4 regions of the Rhizobium grahamii genome follow, and region 2 is predicted to be linked to each of the others. Evidence: predicted binding sites of a transcription regulator. Region 2 holds the regulator's gene; each other region holds the start of a gene.
The links. The regulator PhoB, encoded in region 2, activates phosphate uptake and scavenging genes when phosphate is short. The targets are predictions, from matches to a motif close to TGTCATNNANCTGTCAT.
Positions count from the first base shown of each region.

Region 1 (5,135 bases), 1.5 Mb from region 2:
CGCGTGCGAAGGTAGCAACCATCTTGTTATGGTCGACTTCGATGTAGTCAGGAACGTCGCGTTCAGCCAGGCTGACGGCTTCGAGAACCGTAACCAGCTGCTTCGACTTCTGACGAACTTCGATGACGTCGCCAGCCTTGCAACGGTAAGAACCGATGTTGACGCGGACGCCGTTCACGGTCACGTGGCCGTGGTTCACGAACTGGCGGGCAGCGAAAACGGTCGGAACGAACTTGGCGCGATAAACTACTGCGTCCAGACGGGACTCCAGAAGACCGATCAGGTTTTCGGAGGTGTCACCCTTGCGGCGTGCGGCTTCAGCGAAGATCGCACGGAACTGCTTTTCGCGCAGGTCACCGTAGTAACCCTTCAGCTTCTGCTTGGCGCGCAGCTGCACACCGAAGTCAGAGAGCTTGCCCTTGCGGCGCTGACCATGCTGGCCCGGGCCGTATTCGCGGCGGTTCACCGGGGACTTAGGACGGCCCCAGATGTTTTCGCCCATACGGCGGTCAATCTTGTACTTGGACGATTCGCGCTTGCTCATCGTATTTCCTTTCAGAAAGTTAGAACGGTTTGTTGCCAAACCGCGTGAAGGAAACACGCCCTCCTTTGATCTTCTTTCGAGGATCCGACAGGATCATCCCATTACGCGAACAGGACAAATCCACGGGACATGTCAAATGAAACACCGGACATTTCTGCCCGGTGCTGGCGCGGTCTTTAGGGCGAAGTCGCTGGAATGTCAATCACAATTCCGCGTCCTCGCCGCTCAATAACCCTGATATTCCGGGCTTGGGAGCTTACTTGGCGCTCGCAGTTTCCGTCTTCAGGCCAAGGGCGTCGCTGATCGTATAGAACAGATCCGTCTGGTCCGTCAGGCCGGTGACGTTGGCCGCACGCGGTCCAAAGGCAGCGATACGCAGCTGCGAGCCGGTGTGACCCTGATCGTCAGCGTCGTCGGAGTTGCCGTAGCTCACAGCCATGACAGCGCCGTCCTTCGTCATCAGCGCTTCGGTCAGGCCCGGAGCCTTGGCGTCTGCGTCGACGATCTGGCTTGCATGCGCATGGTCGGCGGTAACGATAACAAGCGTGTCGCCGGCTTCCTGCGCAAACTTCAGCGCTTCCCGAACCGCTTCATCGAGATCGACAGTTTCGCCGATCTGGCCGCAAGGATTGGCGGCATGATCTTGCTTGTCGATCGAGGCGCCTTCAACTTGGAGGAAGAATCCCTTCTCGTTGGTCCGCAGCAGTTCGATCGCCTTTGCCGTCATCTGCGCCAGCGTAGGCGTGGCCGCCGTGCGCTTCTCGTTCGGCTTGCAGACAACAGGCTCCTTCTCGACGTTGCCGTAGTGGCTGGCCTTCGGGCCTTCCCAGCGAACCGGCATGTTGCCTTCGGCAAACAGGCCAAGCACTGGAGCGGTGTCATTTGCTTGCTTCACGGCCTGCAGCTCGTCGAGATTGGAAACGATCTTATAGCCACGTTCTTCGGCCTGCTGGCGAAGCGTCTTGTCCTTCCATTCGCCGGCCTTTGCGGTTTCGGCGAAGCTCTTGGCGCCACCGCCGAGCGTCACGTCAGCACGTGCATTCAGCAACTGCTCGCTGATCGAACCCTTGCCGCCGTTTTCAAGCGCGTTCGTCGGGCACTTCTCGGTCGTGGACGACGGGCCGTAGCACTTGCGCTGGGTCACATGCGCGATCTGCACGGCAGGCGTTGCGTCCTGCAGTTCGGCCGTCGAGACGTTGCCCGTGCCGATGCCGGCAGCCTTTGCCTTCTCGAGCAGGGTTTCGTGAGCCTTCTCGTGAATGTCGACGCCGATCGCGCCGTTGTAGGACTTCACACCGGTCGCCCAGGCTGTGCCCGAAGCGGCCGAGTCGGTCACGTAGGTCGGCTTGCCGGTCTTCTTGTCGAGCGAATAATGCGTGTACTGGCCGGTGACCGGCAGCGCATCGATGCCCTTGAAATACTGGCCGGCCCCAACCGCGTAGTTGCGCGCGATGGTGATTTCGGAATCGCCCATGCCGTCGCCGATCAGCAGGATGACGTTCTTCGGACGCGTGTCGCTGAGCGCCGCACGATAGGCTTCGGTGATATCGCCGGAAAGGCGGCGTGCACCACCGGGAGCACTCAGATCGGCGCTTGCCGCGCGCTGCAGAAGCTTGTTCGCTGCGTCGTCGGCATAGCCTGGCTGGATGGCGACGGTTGCAAGCAGGCCGCCGACGACAAGGCGCAGCAGCTGGTGACGAACGTTGTTTCTCATGATCGAGATCTCCTTTTGATAATCCGCATCGACCGCATGGGTCGGGGCGCCTTATCCACCACCCCGATGAAGCTCTTGTGACAAAAGCAACTTCCTCGTGTGACATTAGAGATCGACTATAGACCGAGCCGATCGTTGGCGCTCGGTCTAGTCGTCATTCCGCTGCGGAGCGCAGCTCATCCGCATCTGCAGCGTTGGCATCGCCGGGAGCCGTCTGGCAGTTCATATCGGGGAAGGCGACGATGCGCTTGCCGGCGAAATCCGTGTGGACCACCACCGTCCCCTGCTCCTCGAAATAGCCGAGCAAACGTCGCGCCCGCCGGGCCGAATGCGTGCCGTATGCCCGGGCAATCCGCGCATCGGACGGGCACGGCTCGCCGCAGACGGCCGCCTTTGCCAGCATCAGGAAAACACCCTGCAGATCGTCGGTGACACCCGACGAGAGCGACAGCGCCGTTCCCCAGGCCTCGGTCTCTGCCGTGGCGGCATCCACACCGGACCGCGAAATCGCCACGCGGCGCCGAAACTCCGGCAGGGACATCGGAGGACCCGGGACCCGGCGCATGCGAAGGCGCACAAGGAAGTCCTGATAAAGCACCGAATCCGTTCGGAATCCCGAGCTTGGATCGTCGAGTATCTCGTGCAGCACCGCCGTCAGCCTTTCCTCGCGCTCCTCGGCGGACAATTCGGGCTGAGAGGAACGCGCCTCCGAGACGGGCGCCGAGGCAGCAGGCGCGGACCGCGACAGTTCGGCAAGGATGTCGGTGGTCGGACGTGGCGCGGGCGGAGCACGGCGCACGATCGGCCTCTGGAACTCCTCTGGATCCGGCGTGAAGATTAGGTCCTCGACGTCCTGCGGGGCATCCGGCAGCGGCATGAGCTTCGGACTCGAGGAACGCGCGGAGGTCTCGACATTGCCGATCTGGATCGGCAGCGGGCGACGTGACAGAGCTGGCCCGAGCGCAACGAAGTTGCCCCGCTTCAGGTCGCGGAACATTTCCGCCTGGCGGCGATCCATGCCAAGAAGATCGGCAGCGCGTGCCATGTCGATATCGAGAAAGGTGCGCCCCATCAGGAAGTTCGAGGCTTCAGCGGCCACGTTCTTGGCAAGCTTTGCCAGGCGCTGCGTCGCGATCACTCCGGCAAGGCCGCGTTTACGACCGCGGCACATCAGGTTCGTCATGGCGCCGAGCGACATCTTTCGCGCGTCGTCGGACACTTCTCCGGCGACCGACGGCGCGAACATCTGCGCTTCATCGACCACCACGAGAACCGGATACCAGAACTCGCGATCGGCATCGAACATGCCATTGAGGAAGGCCGCAGCCGCGCGCATCTGCTGCTCGATCTCAAGCCCTTCGAGCGTGAGAACGCAGGAAACGCGATGCTGACGTATGCGGTTGGCGATGCCGGCGAGTTCCGCCTCGGTGCGTTCTCCATCGACAACGAGATGGCCGAACTTGTCCGACAAGGTGACGAAATCACCCTCGGGATCGATGATGACCTGCTGCACCCATTGCGCGGATTGCTCCAGCAGACGGCGGAGCAGATGCGACTTGCCAGAGCCGGAATTGCCCTGCACCAGAAGACGGGTAGCCAGAAGCTCCTCGATATCGAGCGTGGCCGGATTGCCTCCCGACGCCGATCCCATATCGATACCAACCTGCAATGTCACATTCCTCTTTCCGTTAGAACAAGCGTCCTAGCAGGTTTGACCGTGTCTTTGGCAACACGGCCGCACAAACCCACAGGAGAAAACATCAGACACTGGCCTTCAGCATCCGCGTGAAACCCAGACTGATCACGAGTGGCACCAGCAGAACGGCCAAGCCGACACGCAGGCCTGAGACCTCCGCGATGAAGCCGATCAAAGGCGGTCCGATCAGGAATCCTGTCAGGGCCATGAACGACAGGATCGCGACATTGGCAGCCGCCGGCCGATCCCGGAGACTTGCCGCCGCGGTGACCGCCAGCGGAAAGCCGACCGAAACCCCGACCCCGAGCAAGGCAAAGCCAGCCAACGTCACAGTGCTATGCCAGGCAAAGACGACGATCAGCATGCCGGCCAGAGCCGCCGCCCCGCAACCACGCGCAAGACGGATCGCTCCAAAACGCTGTTTCAGATGATCTCCGCTGAACCGTCCGGTCGCCACCATCATGGCGAAGATCGTGTAGCCAATACCGGTCATGATACCGTCGGTCTGGAAGACATCCTTGAGATAAACAGCCGACCAGTCGGCGATGGCGCCCTCCGTCATGGTAATCCCGAAGACGAAGGCACAGATGCCGAGGAGCGCGCTGCTCGGCAGTTTGAACGGCATATGCGGAGGGGCGGCACCAGCCTCGCGATCGGCCGGAAGGCGGATACTGGCAACAACCGCAAACGGCAGAACGACAAAGGCTGCCGCCATGATCGCCCATTCGGCAGGCGCCGCAATCGCCACCATGCCCGAACCAAGCAGACTGCCCGCCATGATGCCCAAGCTCCAGAAGCCATGGCAGCGGTTCATGATGACAGAGCCGGTATCCTTTTCAGCGCGATCAGCCTCAACATTCAGGCCGAGTTCCAGCGTGGACATGGCAACGCCCAGCAGGGCCAGCGCGATAAACAGTTCGAGCGGCGTGCGCGAAAAGGCCGGAAGGCAGACGATCACCGAGAAAACGAAAAATCCTGCGATAACAGTGGTCTTTCCGCCGATCCGGGCAACCAAACGTCCAGCGAAAGGCAGTGTAGAAAGAATCCCAACCGGCATACCAAGAAGCGCCAGCGCAAGATCGGCCGGCCCCAGCTCAAGGCGAGCCTGGATCTCGGGAATGCGGGGCAACCAGCTGCCGAACGCGATCGGCTGCAGGAAGAAAATAGCCATGACGAGTTTT
Region 1 is NZ_CP043498.1:1,448,412-1,453,546, forward strand. It holds gene rpsD (30S ribosomal protein S4) at 1-544, opposite strand, end outside; gene phoA (alkaline phosphatase) at 801-2,258, opposite strand; gene FZ934_RS07235 (ATP-binding protein) at 2,413-3,927, opposite strand; gene FZ934_RS07240 (MFS transporter) at 4,019-5,135, opposite strand, start outside.
Region 1: phoA (alkaline phosphatase) is a predicted target of PhoB. The motif match lies at 2,325-2,341, and genes of this name have one in related genera.

Region 2 (5,135 bases):
TTCCTGCGCAGCCTGAACCGCATGAACGACACGATCGACAATTGCCGTGTCACCGGCAAGATCACGCTCGATGGCGACGATATCTACGATCCTGATATCGACGTGGTCGAACTGCGTGCCCGTGTCGGCATGGTGTTCCAGAAGCCGAACCCGTTCCCGAAGACGATCTATGAGAACGTCGCCTACGGCCCGCGTATCCATGGCCTTGCCAAGTCCAAGGCAGATATGGACCAGATCGTCGAACACAGCCTGCAGCGTGCCGGCCTGTGGAACGAAGTGAAGGATCGCGTTCACGAGTCCGGCACCGGCCTTTCCGGCGGCCAGCAGCAGCGCCTCTGCATTGCTCGCGCCGTCGCCGTCAGCCCTGAGGTCATCCTGATGGACGAGCCGTGCTCGGCCCTCGACCCGATCGCGACAGCGAAGGTGGAAGAGCTGATTCACGAGCTGCGCGAATCCTACACCATCGTCATCGTGACGCACTCGATGCAGCAGGCGGCTCGCGTTTCGCAGCGCACCGCCATGTTCCACCTCGGCAATCTCGTCGAGGAGAACGATACCGACAAGATGTTCACCAACCCGGATGATCCGCGCACGCAGGATTACATCATGGGCCGCTTCGGTTGATTTCCAACGTCGGAACCCCTCACGATATTCAAGGATGATCCCATGGCATCGACACATATTTTCTCTGCCTACGACGACGACCTGAAGTACCTTTCCCGCCGGATTTCTGAAATGGGCGGCCTGGCCGAGCAGATGGTATCGGACGCTGTCCGCGCCCTCGTGAACGGCGACACGGCGCTGGCCCAGAAGGTCATCTCCGACGACGTGATCCTCGATCACGCCGAACGCGAAGTCGGCGACAAGGCGATCGTCACGATCGCTCGCCGCCAGCCGATGGCTGCCGACCTCCGCGAGATCATGGGTTCGATCCGCATCGCCGCCGATCTCGAACGCGTCGGCGACCTCGGAAAGAACACGGCCAAGCGCGTGATCGCGGTGCAGAACACCGGCGTGCCGCGCAAGCTCGCCCGTGGCCTCGAACACCTGTCCGAGCTGGCCCTGGTTCAGCTCAAGGAAGTGCTCGACGTCTACACGAGCCGTGCGGCCGACAAGGCAAAGTCGATCCGCGAGCGCGACGAGGAAATCGACGCGATGTACACCTCGCTGTTCCGCGAGATGCTGACCTACATGATGGAAGATCCACGCAACATCACGAGCTGCACGCATCTCCTGTTCTGCGCCAAGAACATCGAGCGCATCGGCGACCACGCCACCAACATCGCCGAGACGATCTACTACATGGCCACCGGTGCCCAGCCGGAAGGCGAGCGTCCGAAGGACGACACCGCCAACACCGTCGGTGCGGTGACGGAATAAGCGTTCCGGACCACGCCCCCAGGAGACCGAAACGAATGATCCCGAGAATAGCTGTTGTCGAAGACGAAGAAGCACTGAGCGTGCTTCTTCGCTATAACCTTGAGGCTGAAGGCTTCGACGTCGACACGATCTTGCGCGGCGATGAAGCCGAAATCCGCTTGCAGGAACGCACACCGGACCTGTTGATTCTCGACTGGATGCTGCCGGGCGTTTCCGGCATCGAGCTGTGCCGTCGTCTGCGCATGCGCCCGGAAACCGAACGTCTGCCGATCATCATGCTGACGGCGCGCGGCGAGGAGAGCGAACGCGTTCGCGGCCTTTCGACCGGCGCCGACGACTACGTCGTGAAGCCGTTCTCGACGCCGGAACTCGTCGCCCGCGTCAAGGCGATGCTTCGCCGTGCGAAACCGGAAGTTCTGTCGACCCTGCTGAAGTGCGGCGACATCGAACTCGACCGTGAGACCCACCGTGTCCACCGCAAAAGCCGTGAGGTTCGCCTGGGGCCGACGGAGTTCCGCCTTCTCGAGTTCCTGATGGCGTCGCCCGGTCGTGTGTTCTCACGCTCGCAGCTGCTCGATGGCGTCTGGGGTCATGACATCTACGTCGACGAGCGCACTGTGGACGTCCATGTCGGTCGTCTGCGCAAGGCGCTGAATTTCTCCAACATGCAGGACGTCATCCGCACCGTACGTGGTGCCGGTTACTCGATGGAAGCCTGAGGCTTCCATCCTGCTCCCAGCAAGAACGAGCAGCTGGGGGCTCGTCATGTGGGTAAGTCGCGAAGATCAGACTTCTCGCGAAACTCGCTCGACAGCGGCGGCAAGGCCCGCCGCTGGACTGGTCAGGGGTTTGGGGTCGCCTTTCACCAGATCCGCAGCACCTGCCATCGATGCCTTGCGAGAGCGACGATTGAGGCTCCCTCGCGATAGGCGGCATCGGCCGCCTCGGCAACGGCCGATAAATAACCAACACGATCGCCAGCCTTAAACAAGTCCCATGCTCCGGGGACACGGCGAACCTCGAACGGCGTTTGAGTTGCCGCAGTTGCCGCAGCAAACAACCGTGCGGTTGGCTCCAGGGTTGTTTCAACCGCGCAGAGGACGGCGATCCTTCCCCCGACCCGAACTGCCTGTTCTGCCAGGACGGCATCGATGCGAAGGGTAGGGACGGGCATCGTGCCCTCAAGTTCATCGATGGACGGCCCCAGGGTCGAGCATGTCAGGACAACAGCATCTGCGGTCTGGCCAAGCGACCGCAACACCGAGGCTGTCTCGCGGGCAATATCATCTGTCAGTCCGCCGGCTTGCTCGGCATTCGCGAGAAAATCTGCCCGAACCGCATGGGAGAGCACGTCTTTGGAAAGGCCAATCTCTCTGGCCGCGGCCTCGAAAACAGCAATATTGCTATCGGCCGTATGCAGGCAGGCTATTCTCATCGCGTTCTCCGGTCCGAGCAGCCACAAAATGGCATGGGGCTGATAGCTTCCTGGAAGCGCGCGTGCCCGACGTACATTGTTGCTGTGTCGGGGGCTCGAGCCCAACAAAAAAACGGGCCCGCGAAGGCCCGTTCCTATTCCTTATCCGGCTTCCGGATCAAGCGACCCGGTTGGCGGCCTTCCGGCGCTCGTTGACCGGCTGGTAGGCCATGCGTTGATGGTACGTGCAATACGGGGAGTTGTCAGGAGACTCGCAGCCGCAGAAGTGGAAGTCGTCCTTGAGCGGATCGCCGACCGGCCACTTGCAGGTGCGCTCGGTCAGTTCCGTCAGGCCGAGGCGGCGAGAGATCGGAACGACGACGTTCGAGGCAGGGCGGAACCGGACTTCCTCGACCGCATCGATATCGATTTCTTCCTTCAGCATGGTTGCGCCCTGCTGCCGGGTAACGGTGCGGGTCGCAACGCGCGATGCATAGTTCGGAGCGCGGGGAGCGGTCGTGGTGCGCTTCGGCGTGCGAACGGTCGTCGCGTTACCGCCGGCCTTGGCCCGGCCGGGCAGGCTGAGACGGTGGACCTTGCCGATCACGGCGTTACGGCTTACACCGCCAAGTTGTGCTGCGATTTGGCTGGCGCTCAGTCCTTCGGACCATAGCTTCTTCAGCTTCTCTACGCGCTCGTCTGTCCAGTTCATGCCCCTGTCTCCGCCTTGTTAGCGTTGGTGTAGGCAGAATCCTTCACCGTCGCCCCGGACGTATCCGAGGCAAGAAACGCTTGCTCGATTTTTGGTGACTAGTTCCGCCGCATGCAGTCTAGTAATTGAGTTTTAACCTAGTGTGAGGCCGACTCCGTGACAAGAGTCGGTTGAATCGCCGGGAATCGAATTTGTGGTTTTTCCCCAACTTGCTCGTGAGGAGAGTCATTTCTGCAACATTGCTTGTTGATAGTTGGCGTCGCCCCGATTAGCCGCTTGACGCATGCAGTAAATCCTCAGTTTTGTTGACATCGCAGTGCGAAAAGTAAATAGTGCTGCTCGCCGCCGAAAGGCGGCATTTTTAATTTTCCGGGCCTGCTTTTCTTAGCCGGAGTCCGGCTGCTGATGGTCAATGACAGGAGATCGCGCCATGGCTGAAGCCGCGCTATACGATACCTACTCTCGCGCCCCTTTGCGGTTCGAGCGAGGAGAGGGTGTATGGCTGATCACCGAGACCGGCGAGCGATATCTGGATTTCGGGGCGGGCGTGGCGGTCACTTCAGTCGGTCATGGCCACCCGCATGTCGTAGGCGCATTGAAGGAGCAGGCAGACAAGGTCTGGCACCTCTCCAACGTTTATGAGATTCCGGGCCAGGAAGCCTTCGCCAAGCGCCTGACCAACGCAACTTTTGCGGACAAGGTGTTCTTCACCAACTCCGGTGCCGAGGCGCTGGAATGCGCCATCAAGACGGCTCGTCGTTACCAGTTCTCCAAGGGGCATCCGGAGCGCTTCCGTATCGTCACTTTCGAAGGTGCCTTCCACGGCCGGACGCTGGCAACCATTGCCGCCGGCGGTCAGGAAAAGTACCTGGAGGGCTTCGGCCCGAAAACACCTGGCTTCGATCAGGTCGCCTTCGGTGACATCGAGGCCGTGCGCGCTGCCGTCACCAACGAGACTGCCGGCATCCTCATCGAGCCGGTACAGGGCGAGGGTGGTATCCGTCCCGCGACGACGGAATTCATGAAGGCGCTGCGCCAGCTATGCGACGAACATGGCCTTCTTCTCATTCTTGATGAAGTCCAGAGCGGCGTCGGCCGCACCGGCAAGCTGTTCGCGCACGAATGGTCTGGCGTCACGCCTGATATCATGGCCGTGGCAAAGGGTATCGGCGGGGGCTTCCCGCTTGGCGCCTGCCTCGCAACCGCGGAAGCGGCTTCTGGTATGAAGGCTGGCACCCATGGTTCCACCTATGGCGGAAATCCGCTGGCAATGGCGGTCGGCAATGCCGTGCTGGATGTGGTGCTTGGAGAAGGCTTCCTTCAGCAGGTGCGCGACGTTTCCCTGGTCTTCCGTCAGGGGTTGGCGTCCTTGAAGGATCGCTATCCTGACGTCATCGAGGATGTCAGAGGCGAAGGTCTGATGCTCGGCGTCAAGGCCGCCGTGCCATCCGCCGAATTGCTGCAGGCGATGCGAGCAGCCCACCTTCTTACTATTCCGGCCGGCGACAACGTCATCCGTCTGTTGCCGCCACTCGTCGTCACACCGGACGAAGCCCGTGAAGGGCTCGCCCGCCTCGAGCGTGCCGCGGAAACGGTACGCGCATCGGCAAAGAAGACGGCTTGAACGGA
Region 2 is NZ_CP043498.1:3,899,554-3,904,688, forward strand. It holds gene pstB (phosphate ABC transporter ATP-binding protein PstB) at 1-624, shown strand, start outside; gene phoU (phosphate signaling complex protein PhoU) at 667-1,380, shown strand; gene phoB (phosphate regulon transcriptional regulator PhoB) at 1,416-2,099, shown strand; gene FZ934_RS18830 (aspartate/glutamate racemase family protein) at 2,243-2,815, opposite strand; gene FZ934_RS18835 (GcrA family cell cycle regulator) at 2,973-3,506, opposite strand; gene FZ934_RS18840 (aspartate aminotransferase family protein) at 3,937-5,130, shown strand.

Region 3 (5,135 bases), 1.7 Mb from region 2:
CCGAGTTCACCGATCCGGAAGCTCGCCGCATCCTGCCACCGCGCAGGCAGGCCGTTGCCGGAAAGGAAGACATGGCCGCACTCGAGCCGCCCGTCCGTCTGGCAATAAAAGTGATCGCCAAAGGCGGTCGAATAGGGCATATCGCCGTCGCGCCATTCCAGTGGCTGCTGCGTCATGCCAATCTCATCGGGATCCGTAACTGTCATGCCAACAGCCGATAGTCCGGCCTTGCCTTCTGGTCAATCGTCCGCCTCGCTGCTGATCGTCGGCGGCGGCGTGATGGGGCTTTGGGCGGCAGTTCATGCCGAGCGTCTCGGCATCGATACGGTGCTGATCGAGGCGGGCCGATTGGGGCAGGGAGCAAGCGGCGGCCTGCTCGGCGCGCTGATGCCGCACATGCCTGACAAATGGAACGCGAAGAAGCAATTTCAGTTCGACGCGCTGGTATCGCTGGAAACGGAAATCGCGGATTTGCAGGAGCAGACGGGCCTCTCAGCCGGCTATCGCCGATCCGGGCGCCTCATTCCGTTGCCGAAGCCACACCTCCGGCAGATCGCCCTTGGTCATTCTGCGGACGCCGAAACGCGCTGGCATGCCTCGGAGCGCCGCTTTCACTGGCACGTGCTCGACAGGCCGCCGGTCAATGACTGGCTCGATGCCGACGACAGCGCGGGCTCCGTCTACGATACTCTTGCCGGTCGCGTCGCACCACGGTCACTCATTGCGATGCTGACGGCCTTCCTTCGGGCCGCAAGCCATGTTCGGATACTGGAAAACGCCGCGCTCGAGAGCATCGATCTCGATCGACGTCTTGCGCAATGCGGCGCGGGCCCGATCGCGTTCGGACATTGCATCGTTGCTGCCGGATACCAATCGTTTCCGTTGCTGGCGGAGCTGACGAGCGGCCTCACCAAACCGCTCGGCCAGCCGGTCAAGGGACAGGCGGCTCTTCTCAAGGCAGACGTCGATCCCTCTTTGCCGACGATCTTCCGGGACGGTCTCTACGTCGTCGCGCACGAGGGTGGGCACGTGGCGGTTGGCAGTACGAGCGAGAACCGCTTCGAGACGCCATTCACCACCGATGATCAGCTCGATGCTTTGCTGGTGGCTGCGCAAGAGCTTGTGCCGGCGCTTCGAGGTGCCGAGGTTCTGGAGCGCTGGGCCGGATTGCGGCCGAAAGCAATCGATCGCGATCCGATGGTCGGGGCGCATCCTGCCTGTGACAGGCTCCTGGCATTGACGGGCGGCTTCAAGGTCAGCTTCGGCATCGCGCACCGATTGGCGGAAGCGGTCGTGCGCACCGTTGCGGGGCAAAGGCCTGCCTTCGAGCTTCCGGAAAGCTTCCTTTTGTCCAGCCATATCGACGTCGCTTCGCGTTAGGCGTGAATTAGCAGTCGCTGCCTTTCGTCAATCTGTCATGCAAATCACCTATCTGCTTGCGCAGCAGCGGAGAGGATATGATTCAGGATCCGCTGGCCGACGGAGGACTGGTCATGCGTTACGCCATTTGTTTCACGCCCCCTGCGAGCGATCCGCTGTCGCATGTGGCTGCAAATTGGCTCGGCAGGAATGTATTTTCAGGCGAACTGGTCGAGCCGAGCGCTATTCGCGGCTTGGGTATCCATGAGATCGCCTTCCATACCGCTGTCCCCCGTCGATATGGTTTTCACGGTGCGTTGAAGGCGCCGTTCCGGTTGGCGTCCGATATGTCGGAGGCGCAGCTTCTTCGGGAACTCATGCGGTTCTGCGGCACTTTGGCGCCCTTTCGTATCTCGCAATTAGAAGTTGCCAGGACGGGCGATTTTTACAGCCTTGTGCCGTCTCTCCCATGTGAGCAGATCCACTACCTCTCGTCGGCCATCGTTCAGCATTTCGACCATTTTCGCGCGCCGCTCAGTGATGCCGACATCGAGCGCAGCGATCCGGGCGGGCTTTCGGCCGCGCAGTTCGCCAACCTGCATCGCTGGGGATGCCCCTATGTGATGGATGAGTTCCGTTTTCACATGCCGTTATCGGGGCCGATCGATCATAAAGACATGCCACGGGTCGAGCAGGCGCTGCGAAGTGTGTTCGAGCCGGTTCTTTCCTCGCCGATCCAGGTCTCCAACGTGGCGCTGCTGATGGAAGAGGGCAATGGCGGGCCGTTTCGTGTGCATTCGCTGCATCCGATCGGCAAAGTCAGCGCGCGCAAGGAGCGCGTCGCCGTCCCCGCCTAAAGGGTTGTGCCGTAAAGGCAAAACTCTGTTGCGTACTTTCCGTCTCGACATTCCCTGCGTGGGTGTTACCGTTTCGCCGACTTTCAGGAAGGTGATTTCATGGTATCCGAGACTTATCCGCGCAATCTGATCGGCTATGGACGCAACACACCCGACCCGAAGTGGCCGGGAGACGCGCGCGTCGCCGTCCAGTTCGTCATCAATTACGAAGAGGGCGGCGAGAGCTGCATCCTTGATGGCGATCCGGCTTCCGAGAACCTTCTGTCGGAAATCGTCGGTGCTGCCGCCTGGCCGAGCCAGCGCAACCTCAACATGGAATCGATCTACGAATATGGCTCGCGCGCCGGTTTCTGGCGCTTGTGGCGCATGTTCACCGAGCTCAACGTTCAGGCCACCGTTTATGGAGTGACCCTGGCGATGGCGCGCAATCCGGAGGCGGTTGCGGCGATGAAAGATGCCGGCTGGGAAATCGCGAGCCACGGCTACCGCTGGTTGGAATACAAGGACTTCCAGGAAGATGTCGAGCGCAAGCACATTCAGGAAGCCGTGCGTCTGCACACGGAACTGACAGGCGAGCGCCCCTACGGCATGTATCAGGGCAAGCCCTCCGACAACACGCTGCGTCTCGTCATGGAGGAGGGCGGTTTCCTTTATTCCTCGGACTCCTATGCCGATGACCTGCCGTTCTGGGTGAAAGGCGTCGACGACAAGCCGTTCCTGATCATTCCCTACACGCTTGAGACCAACGATATGCGTTTTGCGACGCCGCAGGGCTTCAACTCGGGCGACCAGTTCTTCACCTATCTCAAGGATGCCTTCGATACCCTCTATGAAGAAGGTAAGGCCGGCAGCCCGAAGATGATGTCGATCGGCCTGCATTGCCGTCTCGTCGGCCGTCCCGGGCGTGCCGCGGCGCTGAAGCGCTTCATGGAATATGTGCTGAAGCACGACAAAGTGTGGGTGCCGACGCGTCTTGATATCGCAAAGCACTGGCATAACCACCACAAGCCGGAGACGATCTGATGCTGTCGCGTGACGAGTTTGTATCGCGTTACGGCGGTGTTTTCGAACACTCGCCCTTCGTTGCCGAGCGTTCCTATGACGACGGATTCATTGGAGACGAACTGACAGTCGACCGGGTGCATACGGCGCTGGTCGCGATTTTCCGGGCGGCAAGCCCGGAGGAGCGGCTGGGGGTCCTGCGCGCTCACCCTGATCTTGCCGGACGCCTGGCGATCGCAGGCGAACTCACCGAAGATAGCAAGAAGGAACAAGCCGGTGCCGGGCTCGACCGACTGAGCGCGGCCGAGCATGCCAGGTTCACCGAGCTCAACACCGCCTATGTCGAGAAGTTCGGCTTTCCCTTCATTATTGCCGTCAAGGGCTTGAACAAGGACGACATCCTGGCCGCCTTCGAAAAGCGCATCAACAATACGCGCGATGAGGAGTTCGAAACCGCCACCGCTCAGGTCGAACGTATTGCGCTCTTGCGTCTCGAAGCTCTGCTGCCGACACGCTAGGTGGCGCGCTTTTCTCTTGTTGATCCGTGACCTATAGTTGTCTCATGAAGCCGTCAGAAGTACTGGAGAAGAACAGGCAGGCGATCCGCGAAGCGACGAAGCGCTTCAACGCGGCGAATCCTCGTGTCTTCGGCTCAGTGGCACGGGGCGAGGATCGGGCTGACAGCGATCTCGATATTCTTGTCGATACGTTGCCCGGCACGTCGCTGTTTGATCTCGGGGGACTGCTGGAAGAGTTGAAGGATATTCTGGGGGTGAAGGTGGATCTGGTGACATCAGGCGGCTTGCCGGAAAAGATTCGCGAGCGTGTTCTGGCGGAAGCGACCCGTATATGAGCGCGGAGAGGCTGGCCGATTATATCGACAGAATGCACGCCGCCGCCGAGCAGGCGCGGATGCTGACCGAGAATATGGACGAGGAAGCCTTCCTGTCCGACCTGCGGACGCAGCTTGCAGTCACCATGTCGCTGGTGTTGCTCGGGGAGGCGGCATCACGGATCGCCACCAGTCATCCCGACTTTCTTGAAGAGCATCAGGAGCTACCCTGGGCCCGAATCTGTGGCATGCGAAATCTTATCGTCCACGACTACTACAGGGCCGATCTCTCGGCTATCTGGACCACTGTGCGGCGCGACCTGCAGACGCTGATTTCCGAGCTCGAATCCTTGCGCCACTGGCGCATACAAGGCGAATGACGTGACAGAATTCCTCAATGTGCAGCTGCTGACCAAATCCGCATTTGCGCCTTTCGGTGATGTCATCGAGGCCGATCCGGCCACGATGCGCTATATCAATAACGGAACAACGGAGCGCTTCCATGCGCTCGCAGCCCCACAAGCGGTCGGTGAGGGCGCGCGCGTCATCATCAACCTGTTCCGGGGGCAGCCCCGTGCCTTTCCTTATGAGATCGGCATGATGGAGCGGCATCCTTTCGGCAGCCAGAGTTTTTCGCCGATTTCCGCTCACCCTTACCTTGTCGTCGTTTCCGAGGACGAGGATGGCAAGCCGGGCCGGCCGCAAGTGTTCCTGGCGCGTGGCGATCAGGGCGTGAACTATCGCCGCAACGTCTGGCATCATCCGCTGATGTCGCTTCGCGCCGTCAGCGATTTCGTCGTCGTCGATCGCGAAGGGCCAGGCAACAATCTGGAAGAATATTTCTTCGAAACACCCTTCATCATCAGCGAGCCCTGCCTATGACCGGACTGACCACCCACGTACTCGATACCGCATCCGGCAAGCCGGCCGAGGGATTGCGGATCGATCTCTTCCACCTCGACGGTGATAGCAGGCATCACGTCAAGACGGTCACGACCAATTCCGACGGACGCGTCGACGGCGGGCCGATCCTGATCGGCGATAGCTTCAAGGCGGGGACCTACGAACTCCTCTTCCATGCCGGC
Region 3 is NZ_CP043498.1:2,223,442-2,228,576, reverse strand. It holds gene mnmD (tRNA (5-methylaminomethyl-2-thiouridine)(34)-methyltransferase MnmD) at 1-206, opposite strand, end outside; gene FZ934_RS10850 (NAD(P)/FAD-dependent oxidoreductase) at 205-1,380, shown strand; gene FZ934_RS10845 (DUF1045 domain-containing protein) at 1,494-2,216, shown strand; gene puuE (allantoinase PuuE) at 2,316-3,239, shown strand; gene uraD (2-oxo-4-hydroxy-4-carboxy-5-ureidoimidazoline decarboxylase) at 3,239-3,736, shown strand; gene FZ934_RS10830 (nucleotidyltransferase family protein) at 3,781-4,071, shown strand; gene FZ934_RS10825 (HepT-like ribonuclease domain-containing protein) at 4,068-4,430, shown strand; gene FZ934_RS10820 (ureidoglycolate lyase) at 4,432-4,932, shown strand; gene uraH (hydroxyisourate hydrolase) at 4,929-5,135, shown strand, end outside.
Region 3: FZ934_RS10845 (DUF1045 domain-containing protein) is a predicted target of PhoB. The motif match lies at 1,403-1,419, and genes of this name have one in related genera.

Region 4 (5,135 bases), on a different replicon from region 2:
CACGGCTTACGCCGAGACCTGCGCATCGGTTGGCCTCGTATTCTGGGCGAGCCGCATGCTGGGCCGAGGCCCCGACCGCCGCTACGGCGACATCATGGAGCAAGCGCTCTACAACGGCGCGCTGCCGGGCCTGTCCATCGACGGCAAGACGTTCTTCTACGACAACCCACTCGAAAGCAGCGGCAAGCATCACCGCTGGGTCTGGCACCATTGCCCCTGCTGCCCTCCGAACATCGCGCGCCTCGTGACGTCAATCGGTTCGTACATGTATGCTGCAGCCGACGATGAAATCGCGGTTCATTTGTACGGTGAAAGCAAGGCAAGCTTCAGCCTTGCAAATGGCAGCGAGGTTGAGCTGACGCAGAACACCAACTACCCGTGGGAGGGCTCGGTTGAGTTCAAGGTCGGGCTCAAGGCGCGCTCTAATTTCGCCTTGTCGCTCCGCGTGCCGGAGTGGGCTATCGGGGCAACGCTCACCATTAACGGTGAAAAGGTCGACGTTGGCTCCCATCTGGTCGACGGATATGTCCGCCTCGAACGGGAGTGGACTGACGGCGATCGCCTGGCGCTTGATCTGCCGCTGGCGCTTCGCCCGCAATATGCAAACCCCAAGGTGAGACAGGACGTCGGACGCGTGGCACTGATGCGCGGACCGCTCGTTTATTGCGCCGAGGAAGTCGACAACGGCAAGGATCTGAACGCGATCGTGCTGCCGCGACAGCTGCCAGCCGCGCAGACAAGCGTCCTTGGAGACCTGAACGGGGCCGTTGCCGTCGACGTCGAGGTCATGCGCGAGGATGCGTCGGATTGGGGGACGCCGCTTTATCGCAGCGAACCCGCCAAGCGCGCGTCCGCCAAGGCACGGTTCGTGCCTTACCATCTGTGGGATAATCGCGAGCCGGGCGAGATGCTCGTCTGGGTTCAGGCGGACAAGTAGGCGGTCAGGGGCACGACACATGAAACAGACAAGTGTCGAATTGCGTGACGTCCGCAAGAGCTACGGCAGCCTGCAAGTCGTTCACGGGATCGATCTTGCCATCGACGAAGGCGAGTTTGTCGTCTTCGTCGGTCCCTCCGGATGCGGCAAGTCGACTCTCCTGCGAATGATCGCGGGTCTTGAGGACGTGACGTCGGGAGAGATCGTGATCAAGGGCCGTGACGTCACGGATCTCGATCCATCCGAGCGCGGTATCGCCATGGTCTTCCAGTCCTATGCGCTTTATCCGCATATGAGCGTCCGCGATAATCTTGGTTTTGGATTGAAGATGGCAAACACCGACGCGGCGGAAATCGCCCGCCGCGTCGGACATGCGTCGGGTGTGCTCAAGATCGACCACCTGCTCGACCGCCGCCCGGGACAGCTTTCCGGCGGCCAACGGCAACGCGTGGCGATCGGCCGTGCGATCGTGCGCGAGCCTGATGTCTTCCTTTTCGATGAACCTCTGTCCAATCTGGACGCCGAACTGCGTGTTTCGATGCGCATCGAGATCGCCAAGCTGCATCGCAAGCTTGCGAATACGATGATTTATGTCACCCATGACCAGACGGAAGCGATGACGCTTGCGGACAAGATCGTCGTGCTGAGAGATGGCCGGATCGAGCAGACCGGCACGCCGAGGGAGGTCTACGAAAACCCCGCCAATGTCTTTGTTGCGGGCTTTATCGGCTCACCCCGAATGAACCTGCTCAATGCCGTCTGGCGCGGGGACGGCCAGCTGACCGTCGGCGGACAAAATCTTCCAGCCGAGGGTTTCGGCGGCCAGCAACCTGATATCGGAGACAAGCTGATTTTCGGGATCAGACCTGAGCACTTTCAGGTCACCGAAGGTAGCGGCGCGATCCGCGCGACGGTCGAATTCACGGAGTATCTTGGCGGGCTGCGCTACGTCTACTGCACGCTTGCGGATGGACAAAGCCTGGTTGTCGAGCAGCGCGATGGTCCTGACATTGAAGAAGGGCAGGAAATTGCGCTTTCGGCGCCATCAGACAAATGCCGTTACTTCGATGAAGCGGGAATTCGCATGCGCTAACCTCTGTCTTTTGCTGACGCCCGCAGACTTCACCGAGGGTCTGATATCCGCCTGATGTCAGGCAGATATCATCCGTTTGTCCAAATTCGCTCAGTATTTGCTCGGAACATAGAGCTCCGGCGGCAGCACCTTGCGTTCGTAGTCCGGATTGAAGACGCGGTCCGGAAGCGTGATTTCCTCGTGCGGAACATCCGTGTAGGGAATAAGCTGCAGCAGGTGGTCGATGCAGTTCAGGCGCGCGCGCTTCTTGTCGTTGCCTTCGACGATATGCCAGGGCGCTTCGGGTATATTCGTGCGCGCAAAGGTCTCTTCCTTCGCCTTGGTATAGGATTCCCAGCGAACGCGGGACTGCAGATCCATCGGCGACAATTTCCACTGCTTCAGTGGATCGTGGATGCGCACGAGAAAGCGCATCTGCTGCTCCTCGTCGGTAATGGAGAACCAATATTTGACGAGCCTGATTCCGGAGCGAACCAGCATGCGTTCGAATTCGGGAACGTCATTGAAGAACTGTTCGACCTGGTCCTCGTCGGCAAAGCCCATCACGCGTTCGACGCCGGAGCGATTGTACCAGGAGCGATCAAAGAGGACGATCTCGCCGCCGGCCGGCAGGTGCGGGACGTAGCGCTGGAAATACCACTGGGTCTTTTCACGGTCTGATGGCGCAGGCAATGCGACCACGCGAACGACACGGGGGTTGAGGCGCTGGGTGATGCGCTTGATGACACCGCCTTTTCCTGCAGAGTCGCGGCCTTCGAAAATGACGACCACTTTTTCCTTGTTGTAGACCACCCAGTCCTGAAGCTTGATCAGCTCGGACTGAAGCGCAAGGAGCGCACGGAAATAGTCAAGCCGAGGGATCGATGCCGGGTGAGCCTCGCGATAGATCTTGCGGATCGCGTCGGACAGGGCCGGCTCGGATAGTTCCAGCTCATAGTCTTCGTCGATCGTGTCGGCCAACTCGGCTTCAAGCCAGTCCTGTTGATTCATGTCAGACGGTTTCATCCTTTACCCCTCGCTGTGCCCGCACGATACGGTTGTCGGCTAACGATGCCTCGACACCAGATGCCTAAGGGCATCTAGCTTGTAAGCATGAACGCAGCATGACATCTCGCCGAAGGAGGTCAACATGCGACGATTTCGCCTGCGAGTGACCGTTTCCGAAGTGATCGCGGCTTTGATGTTGCCATGCGAAATCGCATTCGACTATAACGCTTGAACTCACCCTGGACCCGGTGAAACTCCGGGTGGCTCTTCTGGCCGCCGATCCGCCAGACAACGCACAGCCTGCAGGCCTTCCAAAACCGCTGGATAGCGGTATCAGCCAGCTTTGCGAGATCAATTCACATGCCATTATCAGCCATTCGTCGAGATTGGGGCGCCAATCCGTCGCGCGAAATTCTAGCCGGGGCGGTCGCGACCTTCGCGTTGATCCCCGAGGTCATCGCCTTTTCCTTCGTCGCCGGTGTCGATCCGGAGGTCGGGCTTTTTGCCTCCTTTGTTATCGGCATTGTCATCGCCTTCACCGGCGGCAGGCCGGCCATGGTGTCGGCTGCCGCAGGATCGGTCGCGCTCGTGGCCGCTCCGCTCGTCCATGCTCATGGGCTGCCCTATCTGCTAGCGGCCGGACTGCTCGCGGGCGCGTTCCAGATCGCCTTCGGTCTGCTTCGTCTCGGCGCTCTCATGCGGTTTGTCTCCAAATCGGTCCGCACGGGTTTCGTAAACGCGCTGGCGATCCTGATCTTCTCGGCGCAGCTGCCGCATATTCTTGGCGGCGGCTGGACTGCTTATGCCATGCTGGCGGTCGGGCTCGCGATCATCTACCTGGTTCCGCGACTTTCGACGGCAATCCCTTCGCCGCTGATCTGTATTCTCGTTTTGACGCTGGCATCCGTCTCTTTGAAGTTGCCGATCCCGACTGTTGCCGACCTCGGCAAGCTGCCCGACTCGCTTCCGTCCTTCGCATGGCCGACGGTGCCGTTGACCTGGGAAACGTTGTCGATCATCGCGCCACCCGCCCTGGCGATCGCAATGGTGGGGCTGCTGGAATCGCTGATGACGGCGAGTGTCGTCGATGATCTGACGGGCACGCCGAGCTCCAAGAACCGGGAATGCGTGGGTCTTGGAATGGCAAATGCTGCGGCCAGCCTCTTCGGCGGGATCGCCGGCTGCGGAATGATCGGACAGACCGTCAGCAATGTGAAATACGGCGGTCGCGGGCGGCTATCCACGCTCTTTGCCGGTGCCTTCCTGTTGATCCTGATGGTCCTGTTGAAGCCGTGGGTTTCCCAGGTGCCGGTCGCCGCGCTCGTGGCAATCATGGTGACGGTGTCTATCGACACCTTCGACTGGGCCTCCCTGAGGACGCTGATCGTTCATCCGAAGACATCGAGCATCGTGATGTTCTCGACTGTCATCGTGACCGTATTGAGCGCCAACCTTGCGCTTGGCGTGACGGTGGGCGTTCTCCTCAGCGGCGTCTTCTTCACCTTCAAGGTTGCGCGGCTGCTTCAGGTCAAATCCGAAGCCGACCCCGCAACTGGCAAGCTGACCTATCGCGTGTCTGGCCAGGTGTTCTTTGCATCCGCTGACATGTTCGTCGATTCCTTCGACATACAGGGGGCGGCCGAAGACGCCGTCATAATCGATGTATCCGAGGCTCATTTCTGGGATATCACGGCTGTCGCCGCCCTGGAAAAGGTCGTCGAGCGTTTCCGGAAGCACCACGCTTCTGTCGTTGTTGTCGGCTTGAATGATGCGAGTGCGACCTTGATCGGGAGCCTTGGATCGACGCCGCTGAGAGAAGTATAGAAAGAAGCCCGCCGGCTACCCGACGGGCTTTAAAACGTTTGGCGGCCAGGGACCCTAGTGCCAAGTCTGGTTATCGTACCAGCTGTCGATGTCGGTCTTCGCACGATCCTTCGCGAGGCCGTAGCGTTCCTGCAGTTTTCCTTCCAGCTGCTCTCGCTTGCCGGCGATCTGATCAAGGTCGTCGTCGGTGAGCTTTCCCCACTGTTCCTTGACCTTGCCCTTCATCTGCTTCCAGTTTCCTTCGACGCGATTCCAATCCATGGATATTCCTCCTTCTGCTTTGGATAAAATGGC
Region 4 is NZ_CP043499.1:1,581,857-1,586,991, reverse strand. It holds gene FZ934_RS26025 (glycoside hydrolase family 127 protein) at 1-937, shown strand, start outside; gene FZ934_RS26020 (ABC transporter ATP-binding protein) at 957-2,030, shown strand; gene ppk2 (polyphosphate kinase 2) at 2,121-3,020, opposite strand; sul1 at 3,256-3,311, shown strand; gene FZ934_RS26010 (SulP family inorganic anion transporter) at 3,378-4,841, shown strand; gene FZ934_RS26005 (CsbD family protein) at 4,896-5,102, opposite strand.
Region 4: ppk2 (polyphosphate kinase 2) is a predicted target of PhoB. The motif match lies at 3,123-3,139, and genes of this name have one in related genera.